Regions from separate parts of the Couchioplanes caeruleus genome, predicted to be linked through region 3. Evidence: riboswitches for the same ligand, from Rfam matches in the RefSeq annotation. Region 3 holds a riboswitch; each other region holds the start of a gene.
The links. A riboswitch is a leader RNA that binds a small molecule or an ion and turns the genes downstream of it on or off. The one in region 3 is predicted to bind cyclic di-AMP.
Positions count from the first base shown of each region.

Region 1: another riboswitch for cyclic di-AMP. It lies ahead of EDD30_RS18280 (C40 family peptidase); the one in region 3 lies ahead of EDD30_RS12440 (C40 family peptidase).
Region 2: another riboswitch for cyclic di-AMP. It lies ahead of EDD30_RS17005 (coiled-coil domain-containing protein); the one in region 3 lies ahead of EDD30_RS12440 (C40 family peptidase).

Region 1 covers NZ_RJKL01000001.1:4,102,660-4,113,064, forward strand. Annotated here, with positions in the region: gene EDD30_RS18265 (hypothetical protein) at 1-45, shown strand, start outside; gene EDD30_RS18270 (DUF6766 family protein) at 152-553, opposite strand; gene EDD30_RS39170 (hypothetical protein) at 1,152-1,322, opposite strand; gene EDD30_RS18275 (MFS transporter) at 2,103-3,527, opposite strand; cyclic di-AMP (ydaO/yuaA leader) riboswitch at 4,317-4,439, shown strand; gene EDD30_RS18280 (C40 family peptidase) at 4,446-5,240, shown strand; gene EDD30_RS18285 (MBL fold metallo-hydrolase) at 5,298-6,245, opposite strand; gene EDD30_RS18290 (TetR/AcrR family transcriptional regulator) at 6,395-7,003, shown strand; gene EDD30_RS18300 (DUF1775 domain-containing protein) at 7,051-7,926, opposite strand; gene EDD30_RS18305 (metal-sensitive transcriptional regulator) at 7,952-8,251, shown strand; gene EDD30_RS18310 (heavy metal translocating P-type ATPase) at 8,315-10,405, opposite strand, start outside.
Region 2 covers NZ_RJKL01000001.1:3,822,467-3,832,871, forward strand. Annotated here, with positions in the region: gene EDD30_RS16985 (putative bifunctional diguanylate cyclase/phosphodiesterase) at 1-916, shown strand, start outside; gene EDD30_RS16990 (TetR/AcrR family transcriptional regulator) at 879-1,487, opposite strand; gene EDD30_RS16995 (ABC transporter permease) at 1,660-2,556, shown strand; gene EDD30_RS17000 (ABC transporter ATP-binding protein) at 2,549-3,319, shown strand; gene EDD30_RS17005 (coiled-coil domain-containing protein) at 3,361-4,368, opposite strand; cyclic di-AMP (ydaO/yuaA leader) riboswitch at 4,420-4,557, opposite strand; cyclic di-AMP (ydaO/yuaA leader) riboswitch at 4,837-4,974, shown strand; gene EDD30_RS17010 (coiled-coil domain-containing protein) at 4,979-5,995, shown strand; gene EDD30_RS17015 (glycoside hydrolase family 65 protein) at 6,072-8,438, opposite strand; gene EDD30_RS17020 (HAD family hydrolase) at 8,484-9,224, opposite strand; gene EDD30_RS17025 (ATP-binding protein) at 9,303-9,818, opposite strand; gene EDD30_RS17030 (hypothetical protein) at 9,880-10,405, opposite strand, start outside.
Region 3 covers NZ_RJKL01000001.1:2,819,407-2,829,811, reverse strand. Annotated here, with positions in the region: gene EDD30_RS12480 (HD domain-containing protein) at 7-714, opposite strand; gene EDD30_RS12475 (MHYT domain-containing protein) at 769-1,680, opposite strand; gene EDD30_RS39045 (GPGG-motif small membrane protein) at 1,850-1,996, opposite strand; gene EDD30_RS12470 (metallophosphoesterase family protein) at 2,095-2,838, opposite strand; gene EDD30_RS12465 (hypothetical protein) at 2,835-3,089, opposite strand; gene EDD30_RS12460 (nucleotidyltransferase family protein) at 3,091-3,675, opposite strand; partial or broken gene EDD30_RS40565 (dTMP kinase) at 3,859-4,557, shown strand; gene EDD30_RS12450 (SDR family NAD(P)-dependent oxidoreductase) at 4,894-5,580, opposite strand; gene EDD30_RS12445 (sigma-70 family RNA polymerase sigma factor) at 6,177-7,178, shown strand; gene EDD30_RS12440 (C40 family peptidase) at 7,424-8,350, opposite strand; cyclic di-AMP (ydaO/yuaA leader) riboswitch at 8,396-8,524, opposite strand; gene EDD30_RS12435 (DUF3817 domain-containing protein) at 8,733-9,062, opposite strand; gene EDD30_RS12430 (hypothetical protein) at 9,074-9,517, opposite strand; gene EDD30_RS12425 (DUF6158 family protein) at 9,652-9,897, shown strand; gene EDD30_RS12420 (DUF1360 domain-containing protein) at 9,908-10,405, shown strand, end outside.

The sequences.
Region 1 (10,405 bases), 1.3 Mb from region 3:
ACCGACGCGCCCGCGCCGTACGATCCCGACGCGGACGGCGTGTAGTACAGCCGGGTCGAACGAATAGCACGCCGAGGCTGCCCCAGCGCTACAACCGGACGCCGGGGTGCAGCCTCGGGGATAGGCGGGGCGATCGCCGGCGCCGCGGGGGTCAGGCAGGCGGGATGCGGTTTGCCTGCTGGTCGCTGGGTTCGGTACGGGCCAGCAGTTCCTCGAGCATGGCCTTGACCTCGTCGTCACCGTCGGCGCTTTCCGCGCTGTTGCGGTGGATCAGGTAGGCGGTCAGCGCGACGAAGCTGAACAGTTGCAGGAACTCGCTCTGCCAGTTTTCGAAGGTGGCGGACAGGAACTGTGGCCAGAACTGCGCCCACTCGAACGACTGGCCGTGCTCTGCGGCGTCGTTGCTGACCTCGGCGACCTGGGCGACGAACTGCCCCACCCAGGAGGCCAGGAAGAGGCCGACCAGCACGATGGTCAGCATGTGGTCGTGCAGCCAGCCGCGGCGCGCGCTGCGCGGCGGCAAGCGCCGACGCCAACTGTCGGTGTCCGACATTTCGGCTCCCCTCCATGCCCGCCCGTACGGTCAGGCGGTAACGGGTTGCCCGAAAACGATCCGGATCAATCCTGCACACGCGGTGCGAGTCGTGGCAGCGCAGGCTGCGGCCGGCCGGCTGCTGATCGACTCGTTCATGCTGCTGGACCTGAACGCCGCGCACCGGCGCGGTGCCGCACCGAGTGGCTCCGTCCCTCGGACCGCGTAACGCCACCGCCCGCTGGCCCATCACGCGGCTGTGCACCGCGGCGTCGGTGTCGGCGCGGCGCCACAGGCCGGGCAGCCAGGAGTAGCCCTGCAGCGCCAGCCCCACGGTGTCGTCGAGATACGAACGCCCCTGTTTCACCGTGGCGGCGCTATGCCCAACAGAACCCCCCGCGGGAGATGTACGCGACGGAGACGTTCCGGTATTGACCCCCATGTTCGCCCCGACGTCTTCGACGACACCGTGGCCCCTGCGGCGGCCCGCGCGGGTGCGCCGCCGAACGGCGTGCGGGTTCGGCGAACATCCCGAGACCGCCGCGCGGCGCACGCACTGGACCTGCCGGATGGCCCGGCGCCTTCCGGTGCCGCCCTCACCGGCAAGTCCCCAGCCTGCTCAGGACTTGCCACCCCGCGGGGTGCCCTCCTTACTTCGTTCCTTGTCCGTGTGGTGGTCGATCTGCTTCGAGGCACCCTGCGAGACACCCGCCTCACTGGCGCTCATGCCTTGCCGCTTGGCGTCTCGCGCCGCGGCTTGCAGTTCGTCCTGATTCGCATTCTTCGACATGACGCCTTCCCATCAGAGGCTCCGACGGCGGCAGCAGCCACCTCCGTGACGCCGCTGCGGATACCCGGCCGATCCCGCCCCTAACGCCCTCGCGCCTCCCGAAACTTGCATGTAAGGGCCGCTCGAAAGTGGGCACGCGCCCTAGCCCTGCGCATGACCCACCAATTCTGCCTGTATTCACCCGAAGCACCGTTTCTCCCACTTACATAGGGCTCGCTTACCCTGGCCCCATGCAGGGCGTCGAGTCCGGTCAATCACACATCCCTGGCCAGAACCCCGCTCTCGCCCAACGCGATCTTTGAGTCGGATGTCCTGTTCCATATTTGCTGAGTGGATTTGGCTGTAGCAAACGAGTTCCTCTACGGCGCGAACCAACCCACGGTGGCCCTATCCCCGAGGTACAAGAGCTCGGGAGGAGGCGATCATGAACGGCGGTGAACCTGCTGGAGTGCACCGCCGACGCGGCTGCACCGATCCGAGGGCAGGACGGCGACCGGGCGCCCGCTGCCCCTTGCGGTTGACCACGACGATGGCGATCACCGCGATTAGGGCGGCGGCGACGATGCCGAGGGTCACCTTCAGGTTGGTGCTCAGCCCGGTCGTGCGCAGTTGGCGCGCCAGTTCAGCCAGCGCCGCGGGACAACCCGGTGCCTCGCGCAAGCCAGCGGCACCCGCAGTCAGGTTGCTTTGATTGCTGTGCCGTCAGTTGTGTCCGGTACTCCGCTGAGCCAGGCGGAATGTCGACGGCTCAGCGGAGCACCTGGGGACATCCGTCGTGGGTCATCGGGTGGTCGACGCCGTCTCGGCCTGCACCGCGGTCGGCGTGGTGTTGCGCTTGAGGGTGATGGCGGCCAGAGCGGCGGCCGCTGCGGCGATACCGGCGGCGCCGAACAGTGCCGCGGAGTAGCCGTTGGTGAGGGCGGGCGGGTCGCCGAGCTGGTCGGCGCCGTGGGCGGCGGCGAGCGCCGTCATGGCTGCCAGGCCGAGGGCGGAGCCGACCTGATAGCTGGTGTTGACGATGCCGGAGGCGAGGCCGCCTTCCTCGGGACGGGCGCTGGACAGGGCGGTGCCCAGCGAGGGGATGAAGGCCAGGGCCATGCCGAGCGCGGCGACCAGGGAGGCGGGCAGTACGTCGATCAGGTAGCTGCCGGTCGGGCGGATCAGGGCGAGCCAGCCGAGGCCGGCGGCCAGCACGGCGAGGCCGGTGACGATCATCGTCTTGGGGCCGAACCGGGCGATCGTGCGGGGTGCGAGCGCGATCATGCCGATCATGATGAGGACGGTCATCGGCAGCAGCGCGGCGCCGCCGGGGAAGGCGCTGTAGCCGAGGACCTGCTGCAGGTAGAGGTTGAGGTAGAACCACATCGGGATCCAGGCCGCGCCGAGCAGCATCTGGGCGAGGTTGGCGGCGCCGAGGTTCGGGCTGCGGAAGATGCCCAGCCGTACCAGCGGTTCACGCCGGGTGGCCTGGACGGCGAGGAAGGTGATCAGCAGCACCGCGGCGCCGCCGAGCACGCCCCAGGTCTGCATGGATGCCCAGCCGACTTCCGGGGCACGGACGATGGCGTAGACGGCGGCCGCCAGACCCGCGGTTACGGTCAGCGCGCCGGCCACGTCCAGGCTGCCGCGGCGGGCGCCGCCGGCGGGCATCAGCGCCGGGGTGGCGATGAGTGCGAGCGCGGCGATGGGGATGTTGAGGTAGAACACCCACGGCCAGCTGACGTACTCGGTGATGACGCCGCCGAGGAACACTCCGGCGGTGCCGCCGGCGGGGGCGGCGGCGCCGTACAGGGCGAGGGCCTTGGTGAGTTCCTTGGGCTCGGCCCCGAACAGCATGATGAGCAGGGTCAGGGCGGACGGGGCGATGAGGGCGGCGCCGGCACCCTGCACGGCACGGGAGGCCAGCTCGACCTCGACGGTGCCGGCCAGGCCGGCGGCGGCTGAACCGGCCAGCAGCACTGCCCAGCCGGTGGCGAAGACGCGGCGGGCGCCGAACTGGTCGGAGAGTCGGCCGCCGAGTAGCAGCAGGCCGCCGAACGCGACGACGTAGGCGTTGAAGACCCAGGTCAGCTCGCCGGGTGTGAACCCGAGGTCTTCGCGCATACGGGGCAGGGCCACGCCGATGATCGAGGTGTCCATGATGACCATGAACTGGGCGAGTGCGATGAGCGCGAGGGCCCACCAGCGTAGGGAACTGCGGGACATGACCGTTCCTCCTTAATACCCCCGGGGGGTATATGCGTTGGCCGTCATTGTTACCCCCCGGGGGTATCCATCGTCAAGGCCTCGGCAGCATGCGACCAGTCGCTGCCGAGTGAAGCCGGGACCGGCGCCGTGCTCGGGCGGTTTCGCCACCGGCCCGAGTCCGAGCACGACCGATCCGCGGCGCGGACTGACATAGTCGCCGCTGCCTAGAGGGGCGGGCGTCGAGATCGTGCTCGAAGTCGACCACCTGAGTCAGGTGACGGCGCTGCATGATCACTGCCGGGATCGCGGAGTGGTGGTGGAAGCGCGGGTCGACCTTTCTGCACCGACGACCCGCACACGTCCGATACGCCTGGGCCGTGCGGGTCGCGACCGCCAATCGGACACTTGACCGACATCGGCTTTGCGGTGAGAACTTGAGCCGCCTGCGAGGTTCATGGCGAATCTGTTCAGCTTGAGCGCCCACCGCGATCGGCGCCCGGTACGCCATTTTCTGTGATCAGACCCACCCACCATGTTGACCGTCGTGTGACCAGGTGCATGCGTAACGTGCCGGTTTTCGTCATGGACAGGCTGCAACCGGACAGCCACCGATATGCCAAACACGAAGCGTGACGGACTGCGGCCCGGCAGTGGCTCGGGAAATCGGATAGGCAGGAGGGGCCGGTGAGCGACCGCCCACCGCTCGCACCGCCTGGATCACGCCGAGCCCTGCCCCGGTCTGGGGGTGCGACCACGAGGTATGCGAACAACCATGAAGGCATACGGGGGCAGGGACGGGGGACCCATTTCCGGTCCGCGCCCGGGTCGTCTGGCCCGGCGGACCTCGGGGTGAAGTCGCCACCCGGCGACCGGGCACACCTTCCCGCCCGAACCCGACAGCTAACCTCGCAGGCGTGCCGGAGGGAATCTTCTACCGTGCACGAACGCAGTTCGAGCCGGGGCCGCCGCATGTCCGCCGGCACCGGAACCGTCGCAATGTCCCTGGGTCTCTGCCTCTGCGCCGGCCAGCTCGTCGCACCGCCGGCAGCCTCCGCAGCCGCTGCCGCTCCCGTCACCACGACGGTCGCCGCGGCGCGGCCGGTTAAGCCGGCCGTCGCCGCCTCCTACGACAAGCGCACGATCAGCCGAGGTGCGAAGGTCCGCGTGACCACCACGCTGATCGACCCCAAGACCGGCAAGAAGCTGGTCGGCGGCTACGTCCTGCTCCAGGGCAAGTATGGCAACAAGTGGAAGACCTGGCAGCGCAAACGCAACACGTCCGGCGTCGTCGCGTTCCGCACCGGGCCCCACGTGACGAGGTGGTTCCGCACCACCTACGGCACGGCGGCTACCACGCCCGTCCAGATCACCGTCAGGACCGACGGCGCGAGGATCCTGGCTGAGGCCAGGAAGCACAAGGGCGCGCCCTACGTGTTCGGCGCAGCCGGCCCCAAGCGCTTCGACTGCTCGGGTTACACGCAGTACGTCTACAAGAAGGCAGTAGGAAAGAAGCTGCCGCACAAGGCGAACTTGCAGCAGAGGTACGGCAAGGCGGTCAGCAAGAGCAACAAGAAGGCCGGCGATCTGCTCGTCTTCCGCTCCGGGTCCTACGGCACCCACGTCGCCATCTATGCGGGCGGCGGCTACATGTGGGCCTCGCCGCGCGCCGGCAAGACCGTCAGCAAGCAGAAGGTCTACAGCAGCAACTACGTGGTACGCCGGATGATCTGACGCCCGCAGCACGGATGATCGAGCCCAGGTGGGGGCGCAACTCGTTGTGTTGCCCCCTCACCTGGACCCGTACGCCGCGTGGCGACCTACCTGGCCGACCGCGGGCGGGGATTCCGGGCGTAGGTGTGTAGCGGGAGCGAGCCGGTATCCGTCGCCGTCACGTCGGAGGAATCCGCCGAGGGGCAGGTGGCTGGGTAGCAGCAGGGTGTCGGTGTCGGCATACCGGTCGAGGACCGCGCGGCGGTTGGCGGCGGCCTGGACGGGGTCGATGCACAGTGCGGTGCTGATGTCAGGATGGCGCAACTGCAGGGGGTGGTGGATCAGGTCACCGGCCAGCAGGGCCCGTCGTCCCTGGCTGGCCACCTCGACCAGGACGTGTCCGGGTGTGTGCCCGGGTGCGGGTACGAGCCGGACCTCTCCGTCGAGGTCGTGGTCGGGTGGGCACGGCAGTAATTGCCCCGCGGCCTGGACGGGCAGCACGCTGTCGGCGACGGGGACCGAGGGCGTGGTCGCGGTGGCGTGGTCGAGTTCGGGTCGGGTGATCAGGTACTGGGCGTTCGGGAAGGTCGGGCGCAGGTGGCCGTCGGTCAGCGTGGTGTTCCAGCCGATGTGGTCGTGGTGCAGGTGGGTGTTGATGACCGTGTCCACGTCGGCTGGTGCGATGCCCGCACGCTCCAAAGCGGACAGCCAGCGGGAGTCCAGTCCTCGACGGGGGTGCGGGCGGGCCGGTTTCGGGCCGCCGAGGCAGGTGTCGACGAGGATCACCCGGTCGGCGCCGAGGATCGCGAATCCCTGTGAGGCCATGCGCAGGAAGGTGCCGGACGGGTCTGTGTAGGTGGGGCCGGCGGCCGACAGCAGTGCGGCGAGCAGGTCGGGTGCCAGATGCGGGTAGGTGGCCTTGGCAGGCAGCGCGGGCCCGACCGCCTCGACGAGGGGGATGATCCGGCGCCGCCCGACCTGGATCGGGACCGGTGACATGGTGGGTGTGGTGAGTTCAGCGCTCACTGGGCGGCCTCCTGTCAGACGGTATGTTCTTTAATGAACATCTGTCCAGGATCGTCGCCGGGCCGCCGTGGCCCGGCAAGAGGCAAAACCCGGGCCGCCGTCCATAACGAGACACCGGCAGCCCGATCGTTCAGAAACGGGAAGTGTCGATGGCCACAACACCGGACCGGCGGGTACGGCGTACCCGCGCCGCCCTGCGCGAGGCACTGCTCGACCTGATGGCCGAGCGCGGCTACGACGCGGTGACCGTGCAGGACATCATCGACCGCGCCGATGTCGGCCGATCCACGTTCTACAACCACTACACCGACAAGGACGACCTGCTCCGCGACAATTTCGCCGACCTCCGTACGATCGTCGCGCAGCCGGGCACCGCGACAACCAGCGCCGGGCATCGACTGCGTTTCAGCCTGCCCCTGCTGCGCCACGTCCAGCAGCAGCGCCGGCTGCTTCTGGCGCTGCTCGCCGGCGGCGGTCGCACACCCGTGCTGCGCCAGGTCGAACAGGTGCTCATCGACATCGTCCGTGACGAACTCACCGACAGGCGAAGCCCGGACACCGGGAGGATTCCCATCGACGCCCAGGCCCGGTACACCGTCGGCGCCTACCTGGCCCTCCTGCAATGGTGGCTGACCGACCAGCCGCAGATGGCCCCGGACGAGGCCGACCGAATCTTCCAGACCCTCGTAACACCAGGCCTGCGGGCCGGCACCCGCCTCGCCCCAACCACCGACGGCTCGGCCCGGCCGACGCGGTGACGGCAACGGATGCCGCCGGGACGGCGCCTAGCCTGGCGCGGGGCGACCTACCGGGCCGACGACCGGCGACGGCGCGCGAGGATCGCCGCTGCGCCGACGAGCGCTGCGACCATCGCGGCGGCGGCGATCCACCAGGCCGGTGACATGCCCGACGACTCGTCCGCGGCCGGTTCGGTCGCAGCGGCGGCCGCGGCGCTGGAGGGCGGCGCTACGGGCGAAGAGGGCGTGGTGGCCGCGGCTGGCGGCGAGGCCGATGCCACCGGCGGCGGTGTGGCGGTCGGTGCGGCGCCGGAACCGCCGGCGAGTTTCACCGTCGGCGCGGGATTCTCCGATTCGGCGCCGTCGGCGTTCGGCAACCCGATCCATCGGTCGGTGCGCCCGTCGCTGTAGGTCTGCAGCACTCTGAACGTGACCGACGCGTAGGTGGGCAGCTGCCGGATACGAATCTTATGTTCGGCGTTGGTGCCGACCGCCAGCGCCGGGCCTTCGACGGTGTAGCTGTCTTGCTGCTTGGTGAGTGCCCACTTCTTCGGCAAGCTGACCTGCGTGACGTCGTCCGGGGTGATCCCGACGGGCAGGAATATCTGGAGCTTGGTCACGCCTGCGGTGTCGGACTCGGCTTCGGCGTTGACCGTGGCGACGGCGTTCTTGGCTCCCGCGCGCGCCGGGTCGATGCTGATGCCGGTGTGCGCGAGCGCCGGACTCGCCGCCGGCAGGACAAGAACGGACCCGATCAGCGCCGCGGCGGCGTAGCCGCTCGCCCGACGCCGCATCTGCTGCACCATGCGGTCACTCCCGTGATCATAAGCCCTCGCCGGGATACCGGCTGCGGACTGCTCACGGGCACAGGCTACGACATTCATCGCGGTTCGACGGCTTGGGCCGGTCGCTGAACAGCGTGTTCGCGCCCGCGGTGAGGTCATACCGGTATCGGGTACCTTGCTGAGGATGGGCGAGGCGACACCGACCGGACCGCACGGGTACTCCGCGGACAAGCAGGCTCTGCTGGCGCGGTTGCGACGCGTCGAGGGGCAGATCCGCGGGCTGCAGCGCATGGTCGACGATGACACGTACTGCATAGACGTGCTCACGCAGATCTCCGCCGCGACCAAGGCGTTGCAGGCCGTCGCCGTCGGACTGCTCGAGGAGCACCTGCGGCACTGCGTGGTGCAGGCAGCGGCGGAGGGCAACGCCGACGCGAAGGTCAAGGAAGCGACCGCGGCGATCGCCCGGCTGGTCCGCTCCTGACACCGCCAGGTCCCGGCCGCCACCGGGGCCTGGCGGGTCCCGGCGGCGGCCCTGCGTCGACTCCTACAGGTGCTGCGCGGTGGTGAAACGGCGCAGCCGCAGGCTGTTGGCGACCACGAACACCGACGAGAACGCCATCGCCGCGCCGGCGATCATGGGGTTGAGCAATCCGGCGGCCGCCAAGGGCAGCGCGGCGACGTTGTAGGCGAAGGCCCAGAACAGGTTGCTCTTGATGATGCGCAGCGTGCGCCGCGACAGGCGGATCGCGTCGACGGCGGCCATCAGGTCTCCGCGAACCAGGGTCAGGTCGGAGGCTTCGATGGCCACGTCCGTGCCGGTGCCCATGGCCAGCCCGAGGTCGGCCTGAGCGAGCGCGGCGGCGTCGTTGACGCCGTCGCCGACCATCGCGACGACCTTGCCATCGGCTTGCAGGCGCTTGACGACGTCGACCTTGTCGGCCGGCAGGACCTCGGCGATCACCTCGTCGATACCGACCTCGGCGGCGACCGCCCGAGCGACCATGTCGTTGTCTCCGGTGAGCAGCACGGGCGTCAGCCCGAGGCGGCGCAGCGCGGCGACGGCGTCGCGGCTGGTCGGCTTGACGACGTCGGCGACCGCGAGGATGCCGCGCATGCCGCCGTCCCAGCCGACGGCGATCGCGGTGCGCCCGGCCGCCTGCGCGTCGGCCTGCGCGCGCTCCAGCTCGGCCGGGACGGCGAAGTTCTCCCGCCGCAGCAACTGCAGACGGCCGACGACCATGGTACGACCGTCGACCGTGCCGCGCACGCCGAGCCCTTCGGTGTTGGCGAAGCCGGACACCGGCGGCAGGTCGCCGATCGTGTCGGCGGCGGCGCGGGCCACGGCCTGCGCGATCGGGTGCTCCGAGGCGGCCTCGACCGCACCGGCCAGCCGCAGCAGCTCATCGAGATCCTGACCGTCGGCGGGCAGCGTGTCGATCAAGGTCATCTGTCCGGTGGTGACGGTGCCGGTCTTGTCGAGCACGACGGTGTCGACCGTGCGGGTCGACTCGAGCACCTCCGGGCCCTTGATGAGCACACCGAGCTGGGCGCCGCGGCCGGTGCCGACCAGCAGCGCGGTCGGGGTGGCCAGACCCAGCGCGCACGGGCAAGCGATGATCAGCACGGCGACCGCGGCGGTGAACGCCGCCGTCCAGCCGGCGTCGGCGCCGACCCACCAGCCGAGCGTGGCCACGGCCAGGGCGATGACGATCGGCACGAACACCCCGGAGATCCGGTCGGCGAGGCGCTGCACGGCGGCTTTGCCGGTCTGCGCCTGTTCCACCAGCGTGGCCATCTGCGCGAGCTGGGTGTCGGCGCCGACGCGGGTGGCCCGCACGACCAGCCGCCCGCCAGCGTTGACGGTCGCCCCGACCACGGTGTCGCCGGCACCGACCTCGACGGGCACGGATTCGCCGGTGAGCATGCTCGCGTCGATCGCCGACGCGCCGTCCTCGATGATCCCGTCGGTGGCGATCTTCTCCCCCGGGCGCACCATGAACCGGTCCCCCACGGCGAGTTCGGCGACGGGGATGCGTCGTTCCGTGCCGTCCCGGAGCACGGCGACGTCTTTGGCGCCCATTTCCAGCAGCTCGCGCAGCGCCGCGCCGGCGCGGCGCTTGGACCGCCCTTCGAAGTAGCGGCCGGCGAGGATGAAGGTGGTCACCCCGGCCGCGGCCTCGAGATAGATGGCGCCGGCGCCGTCGGTACGGCCGATGTCGAGGCTGAACGGGTGGGTCATGCCGGGAGTGCCGGCGGTGCCGACGAACAGCGCCCACAGCGACCAGCCGAACGCGGCGAGGGTGCCCATGGAGATCAAGGTGTCCATGGTGGCGGCGCCGTGACGCAGGTTCGTGAGCGCGGCCCGGTGGAAGGGCAGGCCGCCGTAGACCACCACCGGTGCGGCCAAGGTCAGTGACAGCCACTGCCAGTGGGTGAACTGCCAGGCCGGCACCATCGCCAACAGCACCACAGGCACGCTGAGCACGATCGAGGTCCACAGCCGAGTCCGCAAGCTGTGCAGCTCGTCCACCGGCTGCGCCTGCCCGGCCGGGTCCTCCGCCGATTTTGGCTTCGGAGGCAGCGCGGCGGTGTAGCCGGTCTTCTCCACCGTGGCGATCAGATCGTCCGGGGTCAC
Region 2 (10,405 bases), 1.0 Mb from region 3:
CGTTGTCGACGGCCGCGGCGGCGACGACGTCGGCGACCTGCTACGCCAGGCCGACATCGCCATGTACGAGGCGAAGGAGCGCGGCGAGGGCGGCTACCAGCGCTACCGGCCGGGCTCCGAGGCTCCGGGCGCCGAGCGGCGTCGCATCACCGCGGCCCTGACCGCCGCCCTGGAGCGCGACGAGCTGGTGCTGCACTACCAGCCCGTGGTGGCCCTGCCCGAGGGACGGCTCACCGGAGTCGAGGCGCTCGTGCGCTGGAACCATCCCGAGCGGGGGCTGCTGGGGCCGGGCGACTTCATCCCCGGCGCCGAGCGCACCGGAATGATCGTGCCGCTGGGCCGCTGGGTGCTGCGTGAGGCCTGCCGGCAGGCCGTGGCGTGGACCGCGGAGCTCGGCGACCAGGCACCCGGCACGATGTCGGTGAACGCCTCGGCGCGCCAGCTCCAGGAGGCCTCGTTCGCGGTCGACGTCGCCGCCGTCCTGGCCGAGACCGGGATGGATCCACGACGGCTGACGATCGAGATCACCGAGTCCACCGCCGTCGGTGGCGGCGCGACGCAGGAGAGCCTGCGGGCCCTGCGCGCCATGGGCGTCCGGTTGTCCCTGGACGACTTCGGCACCGGGGCGTCGACGCTCAGCCTGCTCGCGAACTGCCCGGTGGACCAGATCAAGCTGGACCGGTCCTTCGCACCGGTTCCCGGCCCGGACGCGATCGCCGGGGCGGTGCTGCAGATCGCCCGGGCGATGGGCGTCGAGGCGGTCGCGGAGGGCGTCGAGACCTCCGCGCAGGCGGCGAAGCTGGGTGATCTCGGTTACGTTCGGGCGCAGGGTTTCCACTTCGCCCGGCCGATGAGCCCGGAGCAGATCGCGGCCGCGATCAGCGAGCCGGCGGAGTCCCTCGCAGCGCCGCGATGACGGCGCCGGCCAGCCTCTCCAGGTAGTCGTCGCCGATCGGCGTGCGGGACACGGCGAGCCGCCAGTAGAGCGGGCCGACCATGAGGTCCACCGCGAGCTCCGGATCGGCGCCCGTGGGCAGCTCGCCGCGCTCGACGGCCTGTCCGACGATCTTCTCCCCGACCGCGAGCTGGTGGGTGCGCAGCGCTCGCTGGAGCGTCTCCGCGATCTTGGGATTGCGCGCCGCCTCGGCCATCAGGTCGGGAATGATCTGCGAGGCGATGCGGTGTTGCAGCGCCTTGCTGACGACGAACATCAGGAGTTGCAGGTCGGTGGCCAAGCTACCGGTGTCTGGCATCGGCACGCTACGCTCGGCCACGCCGGAGACGATCTCAAGGACCATCTCCAGCTTGTTGCTCCAGCGGCGGTAGACCGCGGTCTTGCCGACCCCGGCACGGCGCGCCACCGCTTCGATGGAGAGCCGGCCGTAGCCGACTTCGGCCAGCTCGTTCATCACCGCGTTGCGGATCGCCGCGGTGATGTCGCCGCGGAGCACCGCCGCTCCGGCGGGTGCACGTTTCCCTGTCGCCACGGGGACACTATACGCGAGGACGCAACGGTTGCGTTTCGACGTTCCTTCGGCTACATTTCGGGTTAACGTCGATACGACGGCGTTTCATCGCGGCACACTGATTACTGTGATCCCGCGCAAGTCACCCAGGTCCACCACCCCTGACGGACCGACGAGATCGGAGCGCTACCCCATGCCCCAGACGGCGGTCGCCGATTCCGACACCGGCATCCCGCTGAGAGAGTTGGCTCGCCGGCACGGCCTCACGGCGGCGGGCAGACTTCCCAGCCTGCCCGCGTACACGCGGTTGCTGTGGTCGTACCGCCACTTCATCACCTCGTACGCGAACGCCAAGGTCACGTCCTCACTGGGCAAGACCCGGCTCGGCATGGTGTGGCAGGTGCTGACGCCGCTGATCAACGCGGCCGTGTACTTCGTGATCTTCGGGGTCCTCCTCGGCACCTCCCAGGACATCAAGAACTTCGTGCCCTACCTGTGCACCGGCGTCTTCCTGTTCCAGTTCACCCAGTCGGTGGTCCAGGCGGGCATCCAGTCGATCAGCGGCAACCTCGGGCTCATCCGGGCGCTGCACTTCCCCCGCGCGAGTCTGCCCCTGGCGATCACCACGGTCGAGGTCCGCAACATGCTCGCCTCGATGACCGTCCTGATGCTGATCGTCCTCGGGTCCGGCGAGCCGCTGACCCTGGACTGGCTGCTGGTCGTCCCGATCTTCCTGCTCCAGGCGATCTTCAACGCGGGTCTCGCCATGGCCGTGGCCCGGCTCGGGTCCAAGGTCGCCGACTTCAAGCAGCTCGTGCCCTTCATCATGCGGATCTGGCTCTACGGCTCCGCCGTCCTCTACCCGGTGACCATGTTCGAGCAGAAGCTCGACGGCTGGCTGCTCGCGGTCGTCGAGGCCAACCCGCTCCTCGTCTTCATCGACCTGATGCGTCACGCCCTGATGGAGGACGTGCCGCTGGCGGCGTCCCCCATGGTGCTGTGGCTGGAGGCCGTCGCCTGGACGCTGGTGGTCGGGCTCAGCGGTTTCGTCTACTTCTGGCGCGGAGAGAAGGGCTACGGCCGTGGCTGACGAGCGTCAACCCACCGTGATCGTGGACGACGCCCACGTCGTCTACCGGGTGCACCAGGCCGGCGGCGCGGGTACGCACAGCCCGGTCGCCAGCCTCAAGCGAATCGTCACCGGCACCAAGCCCGCCACCCTGCGGGAGGTGCACGCGATCAAGGGTGTGAGCTTCGTCGCGTACAAGGGCGAGGCGATCGGCCTGATCGGCACCAACGGCTCCGGCAAGTCGACGCTGCTGCGGGCCATTGCCGGCCTGCTCCCCGTCGACAAGGGCGCGATCTACGCGGCCGGCCAGCCCTCCCTGCTCGGCGTCAACGCGGCCCTGATGAACGACCTGCCCGGCGAGCGCAACGTGGTGCTCGGCTGCCTCGCCATGGGCATGACCCCGGAGCAGGTGAAGTCCCAGGTCAAGGAGATCATCGACTTCTCCGGCATCAACGAGAGGGGCGACTTCAGCTCGCTGCCGATGCGGACGTACTCCTCCGGCATGTCCGCCCGGCTGCGCTTCTCGATCGCGGCGGCGAAGAAGCACGACGTGCTGCTCATCGACGAGGCGCTGGCCACCGGCGATGCGAAGTTCCGCAGGCGCAGCGAGCAGCGGGTCCGCGACCTGCGCGCCGAGGCGGGCACGGTCTTCCTGGTCAGCCACAGCGAGCAGTCGATCCGGGACACCTGCGAGCGCAGCATCTGGCTCGAGTCCGGGCTGATCCGTGCCGACGGCCCGACCGCGGACGTGCTCAAGGAGTACGAGGCGTACGTCAAGAGGTGACGACCAGGGCGGCCCGGCGGCCGCCCTGGGTCGGTCCGGCGCTATCGCATGGACAGGTGCACGTGGTTGGTGTGATCGCTGTTCGGTTCGCCGGTGCCGCGCAGGTACGGCTGCCATCCGCTGCTCGGTAGCCAGATCCGCTTGAACCAGATGACGTACAGCACGCCCAGCCGGCCCTCGTTGTCGATGAAGTAGTTCGCCAGGCGGTCGCCGTAGTCCCGGCTGGCGCCGGTCGCGACGCCGCCGAAGCCGTCCTCGTCCGACGCGAAGTCGCAGGCCCGGCCCAGCGGATGTTCACCGCTGCCCTGCGGACGGAAGCACGACACGAAGCGGGTGAAGCCGTCCGCCTGCGCCTCCTTCATGGCGTGCAGGGTGCGGGGCGTGAGGCAACCGGTCGTCGTCGGGTCGTTCTGGCTGCACGACTCGTCGGGCAGCTCGCCGTTGGGGTTGCGCGGCGCGGCCCCCGCCTGGGCGCTGTTGCCTCCGCCGGAGGGGCCGCTCGCGCCGCCGGCCGCGGCGTTCGCCGTCTTCAGCGCCTTCTCCGCCTGCGCCTTGCGCTTGCTCATGATGTCGTTCTGGCGCTCCTGGTCGCGGACCTCCGCGTCGATCACCAGCTTCGCCCTCGCCTGCTTCGCCCGGGCGTCCTGCAGCTCCCGGAGGGCGCGCTCCTGCTTCACCGCCACGCTCTCCAGCGTCGTGGCGCGATCGAGCAGGCCCTGCGAGGAGTCGGCCGTCAGCAGGGCGGTCATCGGGCCGAGCCGGCCGGTGCGGTACGACTGCTGGGCGATGTCGTCGAGGACGCTCTGCTTGGGGCCGAGCTCGGCGTCGATCGCCTTGAGCTTCGCGGCGGCCTCCTGCTGGCGCTTCTTCGAGCGGGCGAGCGCCTCCCGGGCCTCGACGAAGCCCTTCGAGGCCGCCTCGAGCTGCTCGACGAGCGACTTCGAGCCGCCCTCGCCGTCGTCGCCGTCGTCTCCCGGCGCGGCGGGCGGGCGGGGCGCGGCGCCGGCCGCGGTGGGGGCGGCGAGCGCCAGCCCCGAGGTGGCGACCATGACCGCGAGCACGATCGCTAATCGCCGCCGGAGAGGGTCGAGCCTCACGTGCGTTCCTTCCGTCGGCCGCCGACCGGGTTAGCTGACGGGTTCGGGACGGAAGAGATCCCTACCGCAAGGCTCTGCGGATTCACCCCATTACCGGATGGGTCCCCGGCTCGCCTTTCGACGATTGGGCGGCGGTTCCGTGATGGAACCGTGACGAAGACTACCCACGGAATCCCACCATCGACAGGTGTCGCACCGTACGCATTCATACGCACACGAACAGTGAGAGGTGTGAGGCAGAATGCAGCGACTCACATTGATACTTCGTTGCGGGTCATGACCTGCGTCATCCCATCGAGGGGTAACGGAAAGTCGTTGCGCGGTAACAGTTTTCGGCCCTCCGCAGGCGCTGATGCGACGGCCATCTTCAGGTAAACTTTCCGCCGGTCACTGCCATGAAGGCACCGCCCCCAAGGTGCCGGCGGACCACCGCTCAATCGCCGCACGGCGAATCGGGGAACCACCTTGAAAAGGGGTGAATCCGCAGAGCCTTGCGGTAGGGATCGCTTCCGTCCCGAACCCGTCAGCTAACCCGGTAGGCGGCAACACGGAAGGAAACTGCATGACGGCAAGACCCGGCCGGTGGCTGGTCCTCGCCCTGGCACCGCTCATCGCGATCACCATGATCGTCGCCCCCGGAGCGCCCGCGACCGCGGCGCCCGGCGGAAGCTCGTCGACCCCCGACGACGGCAAGGCCAACCCGACGCTCAACGACGTGCTCGACAACACGGGGCGTCGCTTCCTGGCGGCCAAGGCCGCGGTCGCCAGGTCCACCAAGGCACAGGCCAACCTGGCCGTGCAGGTGAAGACCGCGGAGGATCGGCGGGACGCCCTGCTGCCCCAGGTGAACGCCATCGCGGCCCAGCAGTACCGCACGGGCGGCCTGTCGACGATGGGATTCCTGCTCAACGTGCGCTCGCCGGACGCCTTCCTCGAGAAGGCCGTTTCGCTCGAGGAGCTCAACGCCGTCAACGACGGCAAGCTGCAGGAGCTGCAGAAAGCGATCGACACGGTCGCCACGGCGAAGGCCCGGCTGGACCAGGAGATCAAGGCGCAGAAGCAGAACCAGGAAGTGGTGCGCAAGCAGAAGGAGTCCGCCGAGAAGGCGCTCAATCTGGTGGGCGGCAAGACGGTGACGGGCGGCTTCGTGACCCTCAAGTCGAAGGTGGCCGCGCCCGCGCCCCGCAACGGCGACGGTGAGTTCGCCCCGGAGGGGTGCAACGTCGACGACGAAACCACGGGCGGCTGCGTCACGGCCCGCACGATGCACATGTACAAGGAAGTCAAGAAGGCCGGCTTCAACCGGTTCGTGGGCTGTTTCCGCCCCGGCGGCCCGTTCGAGCATCCCAAGGGCCGCGCCTGCGACTGGTCCCTGCAGAAGAGCGGCTTCTCACCCTGGCATAACCAGGACACCCGCGAGTACGGCAACAACCTGATGGCATTCCTGGTCCGCAACGCCGACCGGCTCGGCGTCCTGTACGTCATCTGGAACAAGATGGTCTGGTTCCCGGCGACGGGCTGGGGTTCGTATTCCGGCGACAGCGACCATACGGACCACGTACACGTCTCCATGCTGTAGCAGGCCCCACGCGCGCAAAGGAGCCCCCGCCTTCCGGCGGGGGCTCCTTGCTGTCCGTCCTACTGAGCTGTGCGCCCTACTGATTGCTGGCGCGACGGACCGGTGCCCGCCCCGCCGGCTGGGTCGGGGCCGGACCGGTCGGCGGCGCCGGCGGGATCGCCAGCACCACCGGCTTGACCTGCGTCACCGTCACTTCCTTACCGTGGTGCAGCAGCTCGAGCTTCGCGGAGCCGCCGCCGTTGCGCAGCGAGTAGGTCACCTCGGCCGGTGTCACCTCCACCCGCACCCGCAGGCCGCGCCACAGCAGGGAGAACTCCAGGCTGTTGATCCGGCTCGGCAGCCGCGGCGAGAAGGAGAGCCGGCCGTTGTAGTCGCGCATGCCGCCGAGCCCCGCGACCAGCGCGATCCAGGAGCCGGCCAGCGACGCCACGTGCACGCCGTCCCGGGCGTTCTGGTGCAGGTCGTGCAGGTCCATCAGCGCCGCCTCGCCGAGGTAGTCGTGGGCCAGCTCCAGATGACCCACCTCGGCGGCCATGACGGCCTGGATGCACGCCGACAGCGACGAGTCCCGTACGGTCCGGGCCTCGTAGTACGCGAAGTTGCGGGCCTTCTCCTCCGGGGTGAAGGCGTCGCCGCGGACGTACATCGCCATCACCAGGTCGGCCTGCTTGACGACCTGCTTGCGGTAGAGATCGAAGTACGGGTAGTTCAACAGCAACGGGTACGCCTCCCGCGGGGTGTTCTCGAAGTCCCACTCCTGCAGGCGGGTGAACCCCTCCGACTGCTGGTGCACGCCCAGTTCCCGGTCGTACGGGATGTGCACGGCGGCCGCCGCGTCCCGCCACGACGCCGACTCCTCGTCGTCGACCCCCAGACTGCGGGCCAGGTCGGGGTGGCGGTTGACCGCTTCCGCCGCCGCCATGAGGTTCTGCTGCGCCATCAGGTTGGTGTAGACGTTGTCGTCCACGACCGCCGTGTACTCGTCCGGGCCGGTCACGCCGTCGATGTGGAAGCGGCCGTGCCGGTCGTGGTGGCCGAGCGAGCGCCAGAGCCGGGCGGTCTCCACGAGCAGCTCGAGGCCGACCTCCCGCTCGAAGTCGTAGTCGGCGGTGGCCGAGACGTAACGGCGGACCGCGTCGGCGATGTCGGCGCCGATGTGGAAGCCCGCGGTGCCGGCCGGCCAGTACGCCGAGCATTCCTGACCCCGGATGGTGCGCCACGGGAACGCCGCGCCCTGCAGGCCCAGCGTCTGCGCCCGCTCCTTGGCCAGGTCCAGGGTCGAGTGGCGCCAGCGCAGCACGTCCGCGGCCGCCGACGGCTGGGTGTAGGTCAGCGCCGGAAGCACGAACGTCTCGGCGTCCCAGAACGTGTGGCCGTCGTAGCCGGGGCCGGAGAGGCCCTTGGAGCCGATCGGGCGCTTCTCGGCCCGGGCGCCGGCCTGCAGCGTGTGGAAGAGGCCGAAGCGCACCGCCTGCTGCACCTCGGGGTCGCCCTCGACGCGCACGTCGGAGTGGTCCCAGAACTCGTCGAGGAACTCCTTCTGGGCCTCGATCAGGCCTTCCCAGCCGTCCAGCCGGGCGCTGGCGAGGGCGGCGCCCACCTGGTCACGCACGGCCGGCAGGGACCGGTTGCTCGACCAGCCGTACGCGGCCAGCTTCACGACCCGCAGCTTCTGCCCCGGCTCGAGCTTGCAGGCAACGGTGGTGCGCAACCAGTCGGGGTGGCCCTCGGTGGTGACGGCGTGCTTGCCGGGCGCCTCGACGAGGTGCTCCATCGCCGCGGCCATCCGCAGGTCGCTGGCCTTGGTGCGGTGCACGAGCAGGCCGCCGGTGCGCTGCTCGAGCATCTCCTCGGCCTGCAGCGGGTGGTCCAGCACGGCCGCCACGCGGGGGTCCTTGTTGGTCGGCGGGAGCTGCTCGTTGGCCACCAGCTCGGACTGCAGGATCAGCCGGGCGGTGGAGTCGATCGGCTCCACCTCGTACAGGAAGGCGACGACCGCGCGCTGGGTGAAGGAGACCATGCGCACGGTGCGTACCCGGATCGCCTGCCCCGACGGGGACACCCACTCGACGATCCGTTCGAGGGTGCCGGCGCGCAGGTCGAGGGTGCGCTCGTGGGAGCGCAGCTCGCCGTAGCGCACGTCGAACGGCTCGTCGTCGACGAGCAGGCGCATGAGCTTGGCGTTGGTGACGTTGACCATCGTCTGACCCGACTCGGGGAAGCCGTAGCCGGCCTCGGCGTACGGCAGGGGCCGCAGCTCGTAGAACGAGTTCAGGTAGGTCCCGGGCAGGCCGTGCGGCTCGCCCTCGTCCAGGTTCCCGCGGATGCCGATGTGGCCGTTGGCCAGGGCGAAGACCGACTCGGACTGAGCCATGAGCTCCAGGTCCAGCCGGGTCTCCCGGATGTGCCAGGGATCGACGGGGTAGGCCCGTTCACGGATCACGGTGGTGCCTCTCGCAACTGAAAAGAGAAGAAGTCAGATGGGGGGTTACCGGGTGAGGAGCTCGGCGAGGTCCTGCACCACGATGTCGGCGCCGTGCGCGAGCAGCGCGTCGGCCTGGCCCACGCGATCCACGCCGATCACGATGCCGAACCCGCCGGCCCTGCCGGCCTCGACGCCGGCGAGGGCGTCCTCGAAGACCGCGCAGTTCTCCGGCGGGACGCCAAGCAGCTTCGCGCCGCGCAGGAACGTGTCCGGCGCGGGCTTACCCGGCAAGTTTTCCGCACGTGCGGTGACGCCGTCTACCCGTACCTCCAGGTAACCGTCGATCTTGGCTGCCTCGAGCACGTCCTTGCAGTTGGCGCTCGCCGACACGACGGCCCGGCGCAGCCCCGCCGCCTCGGCGGCACGCAGGTAGTCCACCGAGCCGGGATAGACCTGCACGTATCCTTCACTGATTTTCTGCAAGACGAGCAGGTTCTTGCGGTTTCCGATGCCGTTGACGGTCTCCTGGTCGGGACCGTCCGTGGGCAGGCCCTCGGGCAGGGTGATGCCTCTCGAGGCCAGGAAGGTGCGGACACCGTCGGCGCGTTGACGCCCGTCGACGTAGCGGTGATAGTCGGCACCGGAGTCGAACGGCAGGTAGGGCTCCCCGAGCCGGGTGGCGCGTTGCTGCAGGTAAGCGTCGAAGGTCGACTTCCACGCCGCGTTGTGGACCAGGGCGGTCTGGGTCAGCACGCCGTCGAGATCGAAGAGGCATGCCGTCACGTGAGGAGGTAGTCCGAGCACCGGCCTAATGTAGTCGCCTCCGCCGACGAACACGCTTGAATGCGGATGACGACATTTCCACGGCGTTTCATGCGAAGTTCAACCGGCGGCTGATACCCCGTCCAGCAGGCCAGAAGCGGTGATTCGACCCGGAATATCCATCCTCAGGCCGATGGTCGTCCCGATCGGACCGGTTGCCATGGTGACTTCGTCGCACAACTGGTACGCCAGCCAGATGCCCCGGCCACCGTCCTCGAACGCCTCGGGCACCGTGGGCGGCCGCTGGTACTCCTCGGGGATGCCCGGCCCGGAGTCCGTGACCGTGCACCAGACCGCCGTCGCGGTGCGGGTCAGCCGGAGTCGCCCGCTCCCGCCCGCATGCAGCACGACGTTCGTGATCACCTCGTTGACGGCGAGCACGAAGCCGTCCAGCCGGTCGCCGAGCAGGCCCGGCGCGAGCCGCTGGATGACCTCGTGACGCAGCACGGTGATGTCGGCCCGGCCGAAGACCCGGTCGAGAAGGTCTCCGCCGCCTTTTGCCTGCGATGAAGAAGCGTCCGGCGACTCCCTGCCCGGAGCCGGACGCAGCATCTCCTGGCCGACGGTTTCCTCCACCGCCGAGCAGCCTACGCTGTGTACCGCCTCCGTGGCAGTTGTCGGAGTCCGGTATTCAAGATCAGAACAGATGAGACAGGGTACGCAGGATCTCCGCGTAGAAGTTCCCGTCGATGTCGCGGTAGAGGCTGAACTTCATGCCGGGGCTGCCGAAGAAGGGCCGCAGGGTCCACGCGAGCTGGGTGCCGACAAAGCCGAACAGCAGGATCCAGATGTAGAGCAGCGTCATGCTCGGCGGCGCGGGCTGGCGCGGCGGCTGCGGCGCGGGGCGCTGATGGCCGATCGGCGTCAGCATGTAGCCCGGCGGGACCTGGGCGACGGGCGGCGCGGCGGCCGGGACCGGGGCCGGGGCCGGGGCGGCCGCCGCCGGGGCAGCCGCGGTCGTACCGTTCACCGCGGCACCGGCCGGGACCGGTTCGCGGGCGGGCTCAGGTGCGTTGACGGCGGGAACGACCGTCGCCTCGTTCTCCTTTTCCGGCGACAGCAGGCCGTTGTCGTTGAGCACCCGCATGCCGCCGGTGAGGAAACGCAGGCCGACGAGCGCGGAGAGAGCCAGGATCACCACGTTCAGCAGCTTGAAGAAGCCG
Region 3 (10,405 bases):
TCCAGGCTATCCGTCCAGGATGGCGGCGAACCGTTCCTCCGCGAGGTCGAGCTGGTCGAGGATGTGGTCCTTGGCGGCGAGCGACAGCGGGGTGTCCGCCCGTCCGACGAGCTCGCGCAGCTTCGGCACCAGCGGCCGGTACTTCATCGCCGAGCTGCGCGCCTTGTCATCCGTCGTGTGGATCACCCCCAGCCCGTTGTCGGTGAAGTCGCTGACCTTGATGACCCGCGCCCACGGATCTTGTTCGAGGCTGGCCGCCACGTGCGTGCGGTACTGCTCGTTCCGGTCGCGGTGCGGGTCGTACTCCGGGTTGGTGACCGAGCGGACCAGCTCGGCCACCCGCGGGCTGTAGCGTTTGGCCAGCGCGGCGACGGCCGAGTCGGTCAGCTCCTGATGACTCAGGTCGGAGGGCAGCTCGGCCAGCTCCGCGGGATGGTCCTCGACGGCGTCGTGCAGCAGCGCCGCCGTCAGCACGTCGACGTCCTGGATGCGGTAGTAACCCACGATGCGGATGGCCACCCGCAGCAGGTGGTTGAGATAGGGCTCCCGGACCCGCCGGTCGTCGGCGTGCAGCCGGGACGCGAGCGCCAGCGCGTCCTCGAGCTGCCGCCGGTCACCGTCCGGGAGGCGCGCGATCTCGAGGTTGAACCGGTCCCGCAGGCCTGCCTCGCCGTACACCTCGGTGATCGCGTGCAGCGGCATCGACAGCAGCATCCTTGGCGCCACCCGACCAGGTATACCGGACGAGGCCGTCCCGCGGGGCCCCGCTCAGGAAGGAATGTCGATCAGCGGCTCTTCCTTGACCGGCTGGCGCGGGGCTACGGGCCGCGGGGACGGCCGGCTGCCCGGCGTACGCCGGGCAGCCGACAGCGACGCCTGCTTGAGCGACCACGGGTGGTGGTTCTCGGCGTGCACGCCGCGCCGGGGGATGCCGGCACCGTCGGTGAACTCCTCCTCGGTCATGGCCTGCAGGGCGCTGAGCGCGACGCCGAGGATGGTGGCGGCACTGATCAGGGTGATCGGCACGATCATGAGCAGCGGCCGGATGCCGGTCGTCTGGCCGGACACGGTGTCGGCGAGCTTTACGCCCATGGCCGCCATGCCGGTGTAGTGCATGCCGCAGACCGCGACGGCCATGATCGCCGCGGCGCCGAGCATCGGCGCCCACCCCTTGACGGAGACGGTGAACCACAGCGCGGTGGTGGACGCGACCACGGCGATGATGCCGGAGGCGATGACCATCGGCAGGTCATAGTGGATCGTGCCGGAGACGTGCATGCCGGCCATGCCGGTGTAGTGCATCGCCAGCACGCCCGCGCCGGTCAGCACCCCCGCCAGGACGACCCGCGGCAGGCTGCGCCGGCCGTGCCCGACCACCATCAGGCCGAAGCCGACCGCGAGCACCGCCAGGCCGAGACTGATCATGGTCAGTCCGGGGCTGTAGCGGACCGGGCTCTGCGGCACCTCGAAGCCCAGCATCGCGGTGAAGTGCATGAGCCAGATGGCGGCGCCGCCGATGGAGAACGCCGCGATGATGAGCCATCGGCTGCGCCGCCCGCGGGTACGCGCGGAGCGGGCCCGGCCGGTGGAGAGCAGGCCCAGGAAGGACCCGAGCATCGCCACGAGGAAAGCGGCGATCGGGTTGAACGCACCATAGGTGAAGTGATGGACCTCGGCCACAGCCGGACACCTCGCGAAGATCGGGGGGATCGATTCGCTGAGGATTCAGCCATGAGTCCGATCTCCGACATCGCACTTCGTGTGCGTGTCACTACATAGTGAACCGGGGCCACCGTATGGCTGCCTGCGCATGACAGCCATACGGCGACCCCGGTGCGGGTCGGGGGGCCTAACTGCTGAAGATGCTCACACCGCCGGGGCCCACGAGCAGGCCGACGACGATCAGCACCACGCCCCAGAGGATCTGCCGCCGGAACAGCGCAAGGACGCCGGCGACCACGAGTACGACTGCGAGAATCCAGAGCAAAAGTTCCATGACCAGGTGATACCCGAGTGACGCGGGTTGAAAACGTGGTCTACACACGACGGAGGCCCCGTCCCTGAGGGAGCGGGGCCTCGCGGAGTAAATCGGGATCAGACGGACACGAGTTCGGCGTCCACATTCTCCGACAGCAACTGGTAGACGTTGTACGCCTGCTTGATGACCGCGTGGGCCACGTTGCGGACGGGCACCCCGCCCGGCGTACGCCCCCGTTCCGAGCCGTGGTGCGCGTGCCCGTGCAGGGCCAGCGCGGTCGGCGCCGAGTCGATCGCCTGCCCCAGCAGGTACGACCCCAGGAACGGGTAGATCTCCAGCGGCTCGCCCACCAGCGTCTCCGGCACGGGGGCGTAGTGCGTGAGCGCCACGAGCGCGTCGCAATCGAGGCCGCGCAGGGCCGCTCCCAGCTTTTCCGCGATCGCCTCGGTGGTGCCGATGAAGTCCTTCATCTCGCGCTCGCCGAACGCGCTGGCGCACGCCCCGGCGAACCCGCCGCCGAAGCCCTTGGCGCCGGCGATGCCCAGCCGGTGGCCGTTGAGCTCGAGCACCGTGCCGTCGCCCTCCAGCACGGTGATCCCGGCGTCGGAGAGCACCCGGGTGACCTCGGCCTCCTGGTCGCTCTGGTGGTCGTGGTTGCCGAGGACGACGACGACCGGCACGGCCAGCCCGCCGAACTCGGTCGCCATGCACCGCGCCTCCTCGACCGTGCCGTGGCGGGTGAGGTCCCCCGCGATCAGCAGCGCGTCGGCCACGTCCGGCAGGCGGTCCAGCGCGGGCCGGTAGCGGCCGACCACGTCCTTGTCCACGTGGACGTCGCCCACTGCGGCGATCCGGATCATGAAATCTCCTCCACCTCGGTGGGCGCCGCGGCGCGCACGATGCCGATGTCACAGGCGATCTCGAGGTCCGGGAACCGCGTCGTGATCTGCCGGCAGATTTCGTCGCGGCGCTCGGCGCTCTCGACATCGCCGCCGAGCACGATCAGGTGTTCCCGGCGCTGCAGGGTGATGCCCTGCTCGGCGACCGCGCCGGTCTCCGTCAGGAGGCGCTGGATCTCCGCCTCCGTGTACTCGTCGATGTGTGTTGTCATCTCATCCCCCCACGGTCAGCTGTGCACTACCCGGCTCCGGTACCACCTCGAGGCGGTCCAGCAGCACCAGGAACGCCTCCGCGTACGGCGACTTCGTGGTCTCCTGCCGTACCCGGTCCCAGTCGATCTGCTCGCGCAGCGAGCGGGCCACGGGCAGGCCGGTGGCGAAGTCGCAGTAGTGCTGGGTGTAACTGAGCAATTTGTGCACCATCAGCTGGGTCGCCGACAGCACGGGCATGCTGATCGCCTCGACCGGACGCATCACCGTGTCGCGCAGGGTGGCGTCGGTCACCGGCGACTCGACCGGCCGGTAGATCAGGTCCACCATCCGGCCCTCGTCGTAGACCTTCACCAGCCAGTCCTCCGGCGGCTGCGCCACCTCGAAACCGACCGCGGACAACTCGGCGAGGGCGCGTTCCTTGTCCTGTTCACGGATGAGGAAATCGACGTCGTGATCGCTGGAGTGCCCACCGTGGGCGTACACGGCGAAGCTGCCGCCGAGGGCGAACGGGATCTCCGCCTGCTTGAGGACGGAGGCGACCCGTTTGAGCGTGTTCACCAGGCCCTCGTCCACCCGATACGGCATGGCGTCTCCCTGTGTCGATTGATGTCCGTTTCCAGACGGAACGACTACCCGTCACGGCCCCATCTGTAACGCGAGGCGCCCGCTAGCCAAGGTCAAATTCGACTACTAAGCCCTATTTTGTACGCCCGGAGCACCTCGTCGCCGAAGAACCGACCGCGACACCGGGGGCTACCCTCGGTGGGTATGGTCCCCGGCCCAGTCCTCGTGCCAGCGTCCGCCGCCTCCGCCAAGCGTCCCCGCACCATCGCTCTGGTCGGCATCGACGGCTCCGGAAAGACGACCCAGGCGCACCTGCTGGCGACCACGCTGGCGGCTCGCGGCCTGCCCGCCAGCTACCGCCGCAACGCGGGTGGCCGGCGCTGGTTCGGCCGGCTCGCGGCCGCGCTGGGCCGGCGCGACGGCGAACACCTGCTCGGCCGCAGGGCCATGCTGGTGGTCGAGTCCGTGCTGCGCTGGCTGGCGATCCTGCGCACCCTGCTGCGCCGGCGCATCACCGGTGAGGTCGCCGTCATGGACCGCTACGCCGTGTGCCAGTACGCCAGCATCCGCGCCCACGCCAAGACGCCCCGCCCGGAGCGCTTGAACCGGGCCGAGCGGCGGGCGCGGTTCGCATACCGGATCTTCCCGCGCCCCGACGTGACGTTCCTGCTGGCGGTCGACCCCGAGGTGGCCTACGACCGCATCGAGCGCCGCGGGTACGACCACGAGGAGATGTCTTACCTGTGCGCGGCGTCCGCGGCCTACCGGTCCCTGCCGGAGTACGACGACTTCGTGGTGATCGACGCGAACGGCACGCCGGAGCAGGTCCAGGCCGCCCTTCTGGCCCACCTGTCGCCCCCGGTCCCGCCGGCCCACCAGGATGCGCCGGCCCCGCTCGCCCGCCAGGGCGCTCCGGCCGGGCCGATCGAGGGCGCTCCGGCCGGGCCGATCGAGGGCGCTCCGGCCGGGCCGATCGAGGGCGCTCCGGCCGGGCCGATCGAGGGCGCTCCGGCCGGGCCGATCGAGGGCGCTCCGGCCGGGCCGGTCCAGGGTGCTCCGGCCGTGCCGGTCGCATCCGGTGTGCCGACCTCGTCGGGCTCGCACACCCGCGCCGTGCTGGTGGGGACCGCGGCGCTGGCCGCGGCGGCAGCCGCCCTGACCCTTCAGCTCACCGAGGTCTTCTGAGCCGTCCCGCCGTGATCTCCTGCGCCGGGCCGCCTCCGGCGCGGGTCTCGGTTGCTACGCCCTGCCGTAGACGGGGATGGTCGCGCCGCTGGTCGGCGCCGACTCGTCGCCGGCCAGGAAGGCGATCACCCGGGCGATCTCGGCGGGGGTAACCCAGCGGGTGTGGTCGGCGTCCGGCTGCTGCCGGCGGTTGAGCGGGGTGTCGATCACGCTCGGCAGCACCGTGTTCGCCCGTACGCCGTCCTTGCGGTACTCGACCGCGACGGCGTTGGCGAATGCGAGCACCGCGGCCTTGGCGGTGATGTATCCGGCCGCTCCGGCGAACGGAGCGACGGCGGCGCGGGACGAGACGCACACCACAGAACCGCCGCCGGCCGCCACCAGATGGGGCAGCGCCGCCGCGGTCACCAGGTACGTCGGCCGCAGGTTCAGCCGCAGCATCGCCTCGAAGTCGTCCACCGGGGTCTCGTGCACGCGGCCGCCCATCGCGAAGCCGCCCACCAGGTTGACCACGGCCCTCAGGGGCGCGCCCGGCTCCGCCGCGGCGAGCGCCACGGCCGCGGCAACGTCCTCCGGCACGCCGAGGTCGGCCTCGATGCCCGTCACGCCCGCGGGCAGCCGAGCCATCGCGCCGGCTCGTACGGGCGCCACCACGCGCCACCCCGCGTCGCGCAGGATCTCCGTGACCGCGCCACCGAGCCCGCCGGCTCCACCCGTCACCACCGCAGTGCGCTCTGTCATGAGCGTCACCGTAGTCCGCGGCGGCCAGGGCGCCGCTCCGTCGTCCGGCGGGCTCTCCCGGCTGTGTTCTCCATCACTGTCCGTGTGGCCGACGCGGATAGCGGAAACGGCGAGGGAGCTCGATGGTCGCCCATGCGGGGGTCACCCGGATGGGCTAGTGATCTGCGGCGGGATGTGCCGCATGGTGTCAGGGGCTCCCGGGCCTCGAGCGGCGCCGGGATCTTCGCCATGGCATTTGCATCAAGCCTGGGGGCAACCTGTCGATGCTGGGCGTGAACCCAACTGGCTACCGAGCCGTACTGGGTAGTGATGAGCGTCGCAAGGCTATCCGTGACGCCCGTCGCTGTGACGGATGAGGGGCTGATGGTGTCATGTATGGGGCGAAGGGTATGCGTCGATGCACGCACCCAGCGCCGGGTGCGGCTCCGAATGCCTTCCCTGGGAGCGCTCTTCAGTAAGTATCCACGCGGCTCTCAGGTGACGCTCAGGCATTCGTGACACTTTCGACCCACCAGCCGGAATCAGTGCAGGGCGCCACTTGTTGTGTAGGTGTCAGCACCGCAATGCACGAACTGCGGACGTTACGGGGAGGGCTGATGGACGCAGGAATTGCCCGTAACAGGGTTAGTGAAGGCAATGAGGGGACCGTGGGCAACGTGGAGAAGAACACCGTGATGCGGACGGACGAAGTCGCCGAGGAGCGCGACCTCGTCGGCGTCTACCTGCACGAGATCTCCCGGACGCCGCTTCTGGATGCCGCCAGGGAGGTCGACCTCTCCAAGGCAATCGAGGCCGGCCTCTATGCCGAGCACCTGCTCGACAGCGGTGACGTCCGTCGCGGCGTGAGCCGGGAGGAACTGGAGCGCCTGGTCGTCGAGGGCGAGCGGGCCAAGGACCTGTTCATCCGGGCCAACCTGCGCCTGGTGGTCTCTATCGCACGCCGGTACGTGCGCTCGGGCATGCCGATGCTCGACCTCATCCAGGAAGGCAACACCGGCCTGGTCCGCGCCGTGGAGAAGTTCGACTACGAGCGCGGCTACAAGTTCTCGACGTACGCGACGTGGTGGATCCGCCAGGCGATCAGCCGGGCGATCGCGCAGCAGGAGCGCACCGTGCGCCTGCCCGTGCACCTCGTCGAGGACGTCAACCGGATGCGCAACGTCACCCGCCAGCTCGTCCGCGAGCTCGGTGCCGACCCGGAGCCCGCGCAGGTCGCCGCGGCGCTGGGCGTGACGGTCGAGCGCGTCACCGAGCTGACCCGCTGGGCCCAGGACACCGTGTCCCTGGACACCCCGGTGGGCGACGACGGCGACACCAACCTCGGCGACCTGGTCGCCGACAGCGACGCGCCGTCGCCGGAGGAGATCGTGCTCACGGCGCTCGAGCGCCAGCGCATCGAGGGCCTTCTCAACCACCTCGACGACCGGTCGGCGGGCATCATGCGCGCCCGGTACGGCCTCGAGGACGGGCGGGAGCACTCGCTGACCGAGGTGGCGTCGCGCTTCTCGCTCTCGCGGGAGCGGATCCGCCAGCTCGAGATCCAGGCCCTGGGCCGGCTGCGTGAGCTGGCCCGCGCCGAGGGTCTGCAGGCCGCCTGAGCCTGAACCGGCACCTCTCCCTCCTCGTAGCCGACGAAGGCCGGTGTCCCGTAAGGGACACCGGCCTTCTCCGTGCGCGGACTCCGTGCGCGGACTCCGTGCGCGGACTCCGTGCGCGGACTCCGTGCGCGGACTCCGTGGGCCTTATCCGGGCATGGCCTTTGCCGGTCTTCTCCGGGGCACGGGAAAGGCCGGCGCTCCCCGAGGGGAGCACCGGCCTTCCGCGGTCGTGCGTTACGGCGTGATCAACGCACCCGGCCGTATCCGTACGGCGGCATGATATCGATCGATACCTTGCTGATCGGCTCGCCGGGCACCGACGCGTGGATGATCTGTCCGCCGCCGACATAGATGCCCACGTGGGCGAGCCCGCGGTAGAACACCAGGTCGCCGGGTTCGAGCTGAGACCGGCTGACCCGACTCGTCTCGTTGAACTGCGCCGCGGCGTTGTGGGGCAGGCTCTTGCCCGCGGCACGCCAGGCAGCGGAGGTCAGGCCCGAGCAGTCGTAGGAGTTCGGACCGCCGGAACCGTACGAGTACGGCTTGCCGATCTGGTTGTACGCGAACGTGACGGCCACCCCGGCATCGCCGGAGATGTCGGGGATGTCCCCGGTGTAGGCCGAGCCGCTCTCGGTCGCCCGGCCGAACGCCGCCGTGCGCATGGCGTACAGCTCCTTGAGGTCAGCCTCGATCTTCTTCTTGCGGGCGCCGAGCTCCTTGACCTCGGCCTCCTGCTTGTCCTGGGTGGCCTTCAGGGCGGCCTGACGCTGGGAGAAGGTCTGCGTCGTGGTCGTGTAGGTGTTGATGTCGCGCTGCCGAGTGCGGGACAAATGCTCCAGAATGGACATGCGGTCCATCAGGCTGTCCGTGCCCTCGAGTACGACGTTCATGGTGCCGACCTGACCGGTCTTGTACGCCGAGGCCGCGATGACCTGCATCTGCGAGCCGGCCGCCTCGAGCGCCGCCTTGGCGGGCGCGAGCGACGCGGCGAGCTTCTTCTCCTCGGCGTTCGTCTTCTTCAGGCTGAGCCGCATCTTGTTGTACGACTCGACGACGTCTTCGAGCTGGTGCGAAGCCTTCTCGATCTTCTTCTTGAGCTCCGTCGCGGAAGGCGCCGCGTGCGCGGCGGGTGCGACGGTGCTGGAGATCACGATCGCCAGGGCGGCAACCACCAGGGCGCGTAGCCTCGTGCGGGCGTGTGGCAACGTTACGTGGCCTTTCTTCCGCTGTGCCGCCTACCGGGTTAGCTGACGGATTCGGGCGGGAAGAAGGCCCTACCGCGGAACGCGGATTCACCCCAGGTGCTACTTCGGTGGTTCCCCGGATCGTCGAGGCGGTCCCGGTGCCCCGGGGGAGGGGTCACCGATTCCGCCGTCGGGACTCGGCGGCGTCGGCCGGCGCCACCGGTGTGGCTGCGGACCGGACCAACCGCACCAACTTATCGGCGATCTCGATTAACACAAGAGCCGGAAGAGTGACGTGCGCCAATTAGGGCAATGATCCGAATGATCCCGATAACCGAATGCAATGCGGCCGACCCGCAGCGTTACTTCTCTATTTCTTCGCCATCGCGACCGGCGTGTCCATCGGCTGGACGGCCCACTTGCGGGTGACGACGTGCTCGGCCCAGAAGGAGAGCAGCGGCACCGTGCCGGCGAGCATCACGAGCAGCATCCGGCCGAGCGGCCAGCCCGCACGGCGGCTCACATCGAACGTGGCCACCAGGTAGACCATGTAGAGGAAACCGTGGAAAGGCCCGACGGCGGCGACCACGGTGTCGTCGTCACCGGCGTACTTCAGCGGCATGCCCACCAGCACGAGCGCGATCAGGACCACGCCGACGATCCAGGCGATGATCCGGTAGCGGGTGAGGGCTCCCTGCACGATCCACGTCCTTACTTGATGCCGCTCTTGCGTCCGGGGTAGTCGCCCGGCCGCGCCCCGGGGTGGGCGTTGAGCCAGGCGAGATAGTCGTTGTAGGCGTCGAGCTCCGGGTCGCTGCCGGCCGGGGGAGCCTGCCGGTTCACCGAGGCCCGCACCGGCCGCCGCACCGTGACCGGAGCATCCGCGGCCGAGCCGGCAGTGCTCCGGGCGTCCTGTTCCACCGCCGGCTTTTCTGTCCGCTGGCGGCGGGACCTGAGCTCCTGCTGCACCTCGCGAAACCACAGAAAACCGACGAAGGCCGCGAAGACCGGCCATTCGACGGTGTAGCCCCAGCTCAGGGTGTTGCCGCCGGTCGCGCGGCTGAACTGCCACCAGCCCAGGCCCAGGAAGCCCGCGATGAGGACGAGGGCGACCACGTGGCGCACGATCCACGCCGGGGTCCACAGCGCTCTCATGCGTCGAGCGTACCGGCAGCCTCGGCCGGGCCGGGCCGCCGCTGCCGTCGGTCCGGGGCCGCGGTGTGCGGCAGGGGTTTGACCGAAGGCCACCCGGGCAACCGTTGCGGCAAGCACCGAGAGAGGAAGAGATCATGAGCGACTCCGAGGTCGGCGACCGTGTCGGCACCGAGCAGGGCATAGACCCGTCGGGTCTCGCCGACGACGATCTGCTCCGCGAGCTCGGCAGCCTGCACCGGACGCGGCTCGCGACGCTGCGGCACGGCCCTGACGCGGCGCTCGCCAATCATCTGCGGCGTACGGCCGAGTTGGAGACCGAGTACCTGGCCCGTCATCCCGGGCGCGAGGTCGATCCGCACCGGCTCACCCAGGATTTCTGAGAGGAACCGCATGACTCCCTCGGTACGCGCCCGGCTCGACCGGTTGCGTCGGCAGTACGCCCCTCACGAGCACCGGCCCCTCGGCGGATACGCGGCCATGATGGGCACCTTCGGGGTGCTCGCGGGAAGCCTGGGCGTCGCCGCGAAGATCACCGGTCGTGCGGTGCCGGAGCGTCCCTCCGTCGCGGACGTCGTCCTGATCTCGATCGCCACCCACAAACTGAGCCGGCTGATCGCCAAGGACTCGATCACCAGCCCGCTGCGGGCACCCTTCACCCGCTACGCCGAGTCCGGCGGCAGCGGGGAGGTCAACGAAGAGGTACGCGACCACGGCGGCAGCGTGCGCCACTCGATCGGCGAGCTGGTTAGCTGCCCCTTCTGCCTGGCGGTCTGGATCGCCACCGGCCTGACCAGCGGCCTGGTGTTCGCCCCGCGGCTCACCCGGCTGGCGGCCACCGTCTTCACGGCGACGGCGGCCTCGGACTTCCTGCAGATGGCGTACTCGCTC